3 regions of the Bacillus daqingensis genome follow, and region 1 is predicted to be linked to each of the others. Evidence: riboswitches for the same ligand, from Rfam matches in the RefSeq annotation. Region 1 holds a riboswitch; each other region holds the start of a gene.

Region 1 (2,269 bases):
GACTCGTAAAAAAGACGGGTAGGTATGCAAAAATGTTTTCAGCAGCTTGATTGTTTTTACATGAGCTGTTTTGCTCGTCCCTGCTGTAAGAGTTGAATGCAGCACGCTGCCGTTAACGGTAATGGAGCCTGCAGCGTGTAAGGACGACTGCTCGCTGTGAGCGTGAATCCATACATCTCCTGCTGCTTCCACCTTCATGCCGTCCTCGACAGACCCAATCACTTCAACATCCCCTGTAAAGCGGATGTTTCCGTCTCCAAGCTGCAGGTTCCCATCATGAACGAGCTTCGGCAGAATGGATAACCGCACGTGCTGTCCCTGCTTCTTTAAAAGAGGACGCCCGGCAATAGAAGCCGTAATCGTTTTCGTTTCTTCATCGAGTTCAATACCCGCTCCTGCCTGAACCGCGATCGGCCTGCCTGCTTTAGCTTGAAGCACATCTCCAAACAGGCTGAGGCCATCTTCGCCGGCTGTTGGATCAATGATCGATCCTAAAACGACTCCTTCTTCAACGGCCGGAATCCGAATCGAATCCCTAAAATCAATCGTTCCGTCCGGCTTCTCCCGGTACATTTTCTGTTCTGTCTGCAAATTGATCTTAAAGTCAATCCGGCCGTCTTTTCCGTGCTTCGGCAGCTTTCCTGCCGCTATTTGGACAGTGGTCTCTTGAATAGACGCACATGCTTCCCGAATCACATCCGTTTGAATACCGTAGGTAATATCCATCCGTTCCAGCTGCTCTATGACGTTTGTTTCTGTCAGCTGATTTAACGGTGTTTCCTCTTTGGAAATACTGACATACAGATGTTCGGCGGGCGGATGATCATTGATTGCAGCAGTATAGTACGCTCCAGGCTTTACATTCAGCGTAACGAGCTGCTGTTTTTTATCAATAGAAACAGACCAGGTGGTTTCACGAGGCGGGACGTTGATCGAAAACTCCAGTATATCTCCCTCAGTTAGCGGAGTGGTTCTACCAGTTTGTCTGCCATTTTTAGAAGCGGTCACTTCATCCGGCAGGTGAAGAACAGGACGTTTGGGTCCGTTTCCTTCAAAATAGAGAACGCCATCTTTCATCCAGGCGGTCCCCTCCAGTCTCCTGGATAAGTTTTCATCTCTGCTGGCATCAAGCGGCTCATCGAGGTAGGAATCCAGCGTGTCCAGCCAGCTTTCTTCTAGCGGCTCCTCCGTCCATGCGCGTATTTTAGCCTTTGATTTTCTCAGACCAAAAAACAGATTCTCCCCATGGCTGATAATGTCGATGTGTAGAGCATTTGCTGGTGTATGCAGCGTTTTTTCTGCCTTGGCAATCGCTTTTTCCACTGTTTCTGCTTCGAACTCATGTACGTTACGCATTCATACCCCGCCTTCCTTGGTGAAGGTTTATATGCGGCAGCCCGGCTGTCATAGGAGGTTTCCCTTAGATCCGCGGCTTTGCGTCCCTGTTTTTCAACAGGTTTGCCCCCGAACTTCTTCTCTTACTGTAAGTTTACTATGAGTTTAGGCATGAGCAAGTACTATTTTCAAAAAAATCCATTATCTGCAGTCTTATTATCCTGGTTCTTTATTTACTTATTCGTATAGCAGGGGATGGAGTAAATCTCCACCTGCAGACGGATAGAAAATTCAATCTGCCGCCCGCTTTTTTGAGGTGAAGAAGACTCTACAATAAAAGCATAAGGAGGCGGTAAACGATGACACGCAAACGAAAAACGTTGTTGGAAAAGCTGAGGTATATTCCGAACGAACGTCGTTCAACGTACAGGAGAGAAAGGCTTTTGGAAATGTACGATGGTATCCGTCGTGGGCTCTAGGAGAAGGGGAGAGAATAAGGAATGGTGTTGAAGAGCCGGAGAAAGTCTTGCCGGGGGAGGAAACAGACGCGGAATAAAAGGAACCGGGGCTCAAACGGGTGCTCCGGTTCCTTCTGTATTTGGTTCAGCTTGGCAGCGCCGGATCTGGTTAAGGGTAACGACGTTCTTTCTCTTCCTCCTGAAAGGACCGCTTCATACGGGATCGGAGCTTATCTGCATTTTGCTGAATCATTTTTTCGCGACGTTCATGCTTGACGACCTGCATCTTTTTCGCTTCGTCTCTCATAACCGATTCGTTTTGAACGAGCTGCTGATAAAAAACCTGGTTCGCGCGATTTAGCTTGTCCCACAAGTTGTGACGGTTCATCAACGCAATCCAGTCGCGCAGGGTATCGGTTTGGCGGCTTAAGGAATCGATCATGTCGAACTGAAGCACCTCCAGTTCGGCAGCTGAT
Region 2 (2,269 bases), on a different contig from region 1:
ATCTCCAAGGATCACGCTGAAGAGATGATCCGCGGCCTGCAGGAATCCAAAATTCGCGGCGTGTTTGCTTACGGATGCCCTGGTGACGGGGATTATTGGAACAGGGAAAGCACGTTGACCAACGGAGATGACGCACGTTCGATTGCCAATCAATATTTTTCCTCAGGCGATCAGCGGCTGACGATGGGACTTGCGATCCGCGGTCCTGAGTTTTGTTCCTGGGATACGTCAGTGGAAGAGATAAAGCTGGCAAGAGAACTAAACGGCGTAGCGAGCATGCACCTCGGATTTGGAACGTGGGGGGCGATTGACAGATCGATCGAAAAGCTGCATCAGGCAGGCTTGCTCGGATCAGACCTCAACTTTGCTCATGCAAATGCCGTCAGTCCGGAAGAAATGAAGCTCTTGGCAGAGCACGGCGGATCGATTTCAGTCACGCCTGAAGTTGAAATGGCGATGGGACACGGGTATCCGGCAACAGGGCTCTGCCTGGAAAACGGCGTAAAGCCTGCGCTCGGTGTCGATGTTGTTACTTCAACAGGCGGGGACATGTTTGCCCAAATGAAGTTCGCGCTCCAGGCAGAGCGCTCCCGCATCAATGATCAGCTGCTTGCAAAAGGAGAAATGCCTGGACCACCTTTGAATATTCATGCGCATCAAGTGCTGGAAATGGCTACAATTGAAAGTGCGAAGGCGCTGAAGCTGGATCACAAAACGGGCAGTCTCACTCCAGGAAAAGAAGCCGACATCATCATGATTCGAACAGATGACCTGAACCTCTTCCCCGTCAACGATCCGATCGGTGCTGTCGTTACAAGTACGCATACCGGCAACGTAGACTCCGTGTTTGTCGGCGGCGAAGCAGTAAAGCGAGACGGAAAAATGGTTGGACTCGATTATAAAAACCTGCGCAGACAAGCTGTGGAGGCCCGTAATCACATTTACAGCGAATTCGGCAATCCAGATGACCTGTGGCTGCATGAGAACAACTGAGTAATGAGGATGGAAAACCGGAAGCAGTTCATGCTTCCGGTTTTTGACGCTTCATAAGCGTGGATCTTTGTTTTGAAGCCGAAAAGGGAAGGAGAGATGAGAAAGTCTCGTGTTATTCATAAAAAATCACGACAGATTTAGTTCCTATTACTCATATGAACGAATCGGCTAAGGGGTATAATAGTAACAAAAATAACATGTGACAAAGGCAAACCAATCTGAAAAGATGGGACGCAAAGCCGTGAGCCTAACCGCTGAATAGCGTATGGTCGTCAGGTTGCCGGGCCCGTTTCTGTGAGCCTCGGCTGGCACAGAAAGGGGTTTTTTGCGATGAAAAAAGTCCTGTTACTGCTGGTGGTGACTGCTATGGCAGCTGGAATTTGGGCGGCTCCCGCTGGAGCAGCTTCAGCTCCGAACGCAACTTGGCTCTGGAACCCGTGGATGTTTGTCGAAGATGAGAGTGGAACCATTGCCTTTCTAAAAGAAAAGAATGTCGAGCGTGTATTTGTACAAATTGATCGCAGTGTCCCACAGGCTTCCTACAGAAGTTTTATCCGTCGTGCAGGAACGGAAGGAATCAGCGTCTATGCCCTCGATGGCGCACCGGAATGGGCGGCACCAAAAGGAGATCGTCATTTGACGACAATGATGAACTGGCTGGGAGACTACCAGAAGCGTGCGGGAGCAGCAGAACGCTTTCAAGGCGTTCACTTAGATGTAGAGCCGTACCTGCTTAGCAGCTGGAACAGCAATCGTGCGAAGACGATCGCCGATTTTCAATCACTTCTGCTGACAGCGAAAAGACAGAGTGCTGCGGCAGGACTGCCGCTGGAAGCAGATCTGCCATTCTGGTTTGACGAAATCAGCTTTAAAAACAAAAACGGAAGCGGGAATCTCGCAGAATGGGTGATTCAGCAGCTTGATGGCGTGACACTTATGGCTTACCGGGATACAGCTTCTGCAATCAATGAAATCGTAAAAAATGAAATGGCCTTCGCAGCAAAGCACAAAACGCCGGTCACCGTCGGAGTGGAAACCATGCAGTCTCACGAAGGCAATCATGTAACGTTCTTTGAAGAAGGCGAAGCATACATGAAGCAGCAGCTTGACCTGGTATCGGCCCGGTACGCGGGTCCCTACTATGGAGGAACAGCGATCCATCACGTCGACAGCTGGAAAACGATGAAGCCGTAAGGCGCTTTCGGCAGTTTCTCTCGACCACTCACCTTTAGCAGGTGGGTGGTTTTTGTCGTTTCCCAAAAAAACAAGGTTCCAC
Region 3 (2,269 bases), on a different contig from region 1:
TCCGGGCTATCACGACATTATATTTGGAGAAAAAAGGCTACAGTGTTTATGCTGTCGGAAACGGCATGGAGGCGGTTGACAAAGTAAAGCAGGTCGACCCGGAGCTGATCTTACTGGATATCCTGCTTCCTGGTATGGAAGGATTTGACGTTTGCCGAAACATGCGTGAACTTACTGAAAGTCCAATAATCTTTATCAGCTGTAAGCGTTCATCTGAAGATAAAATTGAAGGCCTGAACGCAGGCGGCGATGATTATTTAACGAAGCCGTATGATCTTGCTGAGCTCGAAGCCAGAATCAAAGCGAATCTCCGCCGCAGTGGACCCCGCGATGACCGAAATGAGCTTCGTGCCGGCTCCATCGCGGTCGATTTAGAGAGCTATACGGTGACTGTAAACGGAAAAGCGGTTTCGCTTTACGCAAAAGAATATCAGCTTCTCGTGTACTTAATGAAACACCCTGGACAAGTATTCAGTGCAGAGCAGATTTATGATCATATCTGGGGGATCGACATGTATGGAGATTTAAAGACCGTATCAGTACACATACGAAACCTTCGCAAGAAAATTGAGGAGGATCCTAAATATCCAGATTATATCTTAACGGTACGAGGCTTTGGATACAAATTCGCAGCCAGATAAATAGGTATAAAGGATTGATTAAAAAGCGCTGTATACTGGAAATAAAGACATGACAAAAAAAGTCACATTTATTTTTAAAAAATTATGATTATTTAACCTTATTTTAACTTTTGTTTTGTAGAGTGAACACATACAGAACGTTGCAGCTTGTTTTAGAGGACGGTGGGCAGACACGGAGGAAAATGGAGTTTCCGCAACATTCTGCAGAGAAAAACGGCAAACCTGTTGAAAAGCAGGGGCGCAAAGCTTCGGGTCTAAGGGCGTGGGGTGCCTACGACGGCCGGGCCGCCTATGTGGAGCAAATACTTAACATAGGGTGGGATAGGGCATGAATGAACTGAAACGGGCAGAGAGCTGGGTACAATTGGTTATGGAAGCGCGGAGCATGGGCCTTTCTCCTGAAGAAGTGAGAGCGTTCTTTCAAATGAAACAGGAAGACAGCCATTCGCTAAAGGCAGATCAGCAATGCATGTAATCGTCACCGGAAGACCGGAATCAGCAATTATTGCTGATTCCGTTTTTTTTTGCAGCTGAATAACGGGTGAAAATGCTTATGTGACAGCTGTTTCAAGAAAGCTGCGGCCAGGGGCACCCTGTTTAGACGCGAATGCTGATGTGCTTACCGTCTTATGTGGGACTTTCGTGAATTTATCCGTGCATAGCACTTATTCGTTTCTACGTTTACCCTTTTTTCTGCAGATGGAAATTTCCTCTTGATAGGGGAAAATAATGTGCTATACTTATTTTTATTAGTATGTCACATTAGGGGGAGGGAGGAAGCAATGAGACTAGTATTTGTTGTATCCGATTCAATAGGAGAAACAGCAGACCGAATGGTACAAGCAGCGCTTACCCAATTTACTGAAGATAAAACGGAGGTAAGAAGATATTCGCACGTGCAGACACCGGAGAAGCTGGAGCGTATCGTAGAAGAAGCGGAGACAGCTGGAGCTGTAGTAGCCTATACCCTGGTATTAGGGGAGCTTCAGCAAAAAATGAGAACGCTGACAGAAAAAACTTCCGTCCCTTCCGTCGATCTGCTCGATCCACTGCTGTCGATGCTGAGTGAGACGTTTAATGAACAGCCAAAAAAAGAACCTGGGCGGATCAGGCAGCTGGATGAAGCGTATTTCAGAAGGATCGAAGCAGTGGAATTCGCGGTTAAATACGATGATGCACAGGATACCTCGGGATTGAAAAAGGCGGATCTGGTGCTGATCGGCGTCTCCCGGACTTCCAAAACACCGCTTTCCATGTACCTGGCGCACAAACAGTTCAAAGTAGCGAACGTGCCGCTCGTACCAGAGGTCGCAGTTCCGGAAGAGCTTTACGAGCTTCCGCGTGAGCGCTGCATCGGACTGGTGATCTCCCCGTCAAAGCTGAATGACATCCGGCGGATTCGGCTGCGTACGATGGGCTTGACGGAAAAAGCCGACTACGCAAGCCTCGACCGAATCCTAAAAGAGCTGGAATTTGCAGAAAAAATAATGAAGCGGGTCGGATGCCCGGTTATTGATGTATCGAATAAAGCGGTAGAAGAAACAGCCAGTTACATTTTAGAAGTACTCAAATTGGAAAGGAGACACATTTCATGACATTTGTATACGCGTTTGAAGAAGGAAACCGTC

The links. A riboswitch is a leader RNA that binds a small molecule or an ion and turns the genes downstream of it on or off. The one in region 1 is predicted to bind cyclic di-GMP.
Region 2: linked by a shared signal. The riboswitch ahead of ACFO4L_RS05810 (amidase) and the one ahead of ACFO4L_RS00280 (flagellar assembly protein A) in region 1 are both predicted to bind cyclic di-GMP.
Region 3: linked by a shared signal. The riboswitch ahead of ACFO4L_RS08485 (anti-repressor SinI family protein) and the one ahead of ACFO4L_RS00280 (flagellar assembly protein A) in region 1 are both predicted to bind cyclic di-GMP.

Annotation. Positions count from the first base shown of each region.
Region 1 is NZ_JBHSGK010000001.1:64,936-67,204, forward strand. Features, by position in the region: gene ACFO4L_RS00280 (flagellar assembly protein A) at 1-1,356, opposite strand, end outside; cyclic di-GMP riboswitch class I at 1,389-1,473, opposite strand; gene ACFO4L_RS00285 (hypothetical protein) at 1,963-2,269, opposite strand, start outside.
Region 2 is NZ_JBHSGK010000004.1:198,213-200,481, forward strand. Features, by position in the region: gene ACFO4L_RS05805 (amidohydrolase family protein) at 1-993, shown strand, start outside; cyclic di-GMP riboswitch class I at 1,191-1,278, shown strand; gene ACFO4L_RS05810 (amidase) at 1,324-2,187, shown strand.
Region 3 is NZ_JBHSGK010000007.1:76,883-79,151, forward strand. Features, by position in the region: gene ACFO4L_RS08480 (response regulator transcription factor) at 1-641, shown strand, start outside; cyclic di-GMP riboswitch class I at 847-934, shown strand; gene ACFO4L_RS08485 (anti-repressor SinI family protein) at 970-1,116, shown strand; gene ACFO4L_RS08490 (pyruvate, water dikinase regulatory protein) at 1,424-2,236, shown strand; gene ppdK (pyruvate, phosphate dikinase) at 2,233-2,269, shown strand, end outside.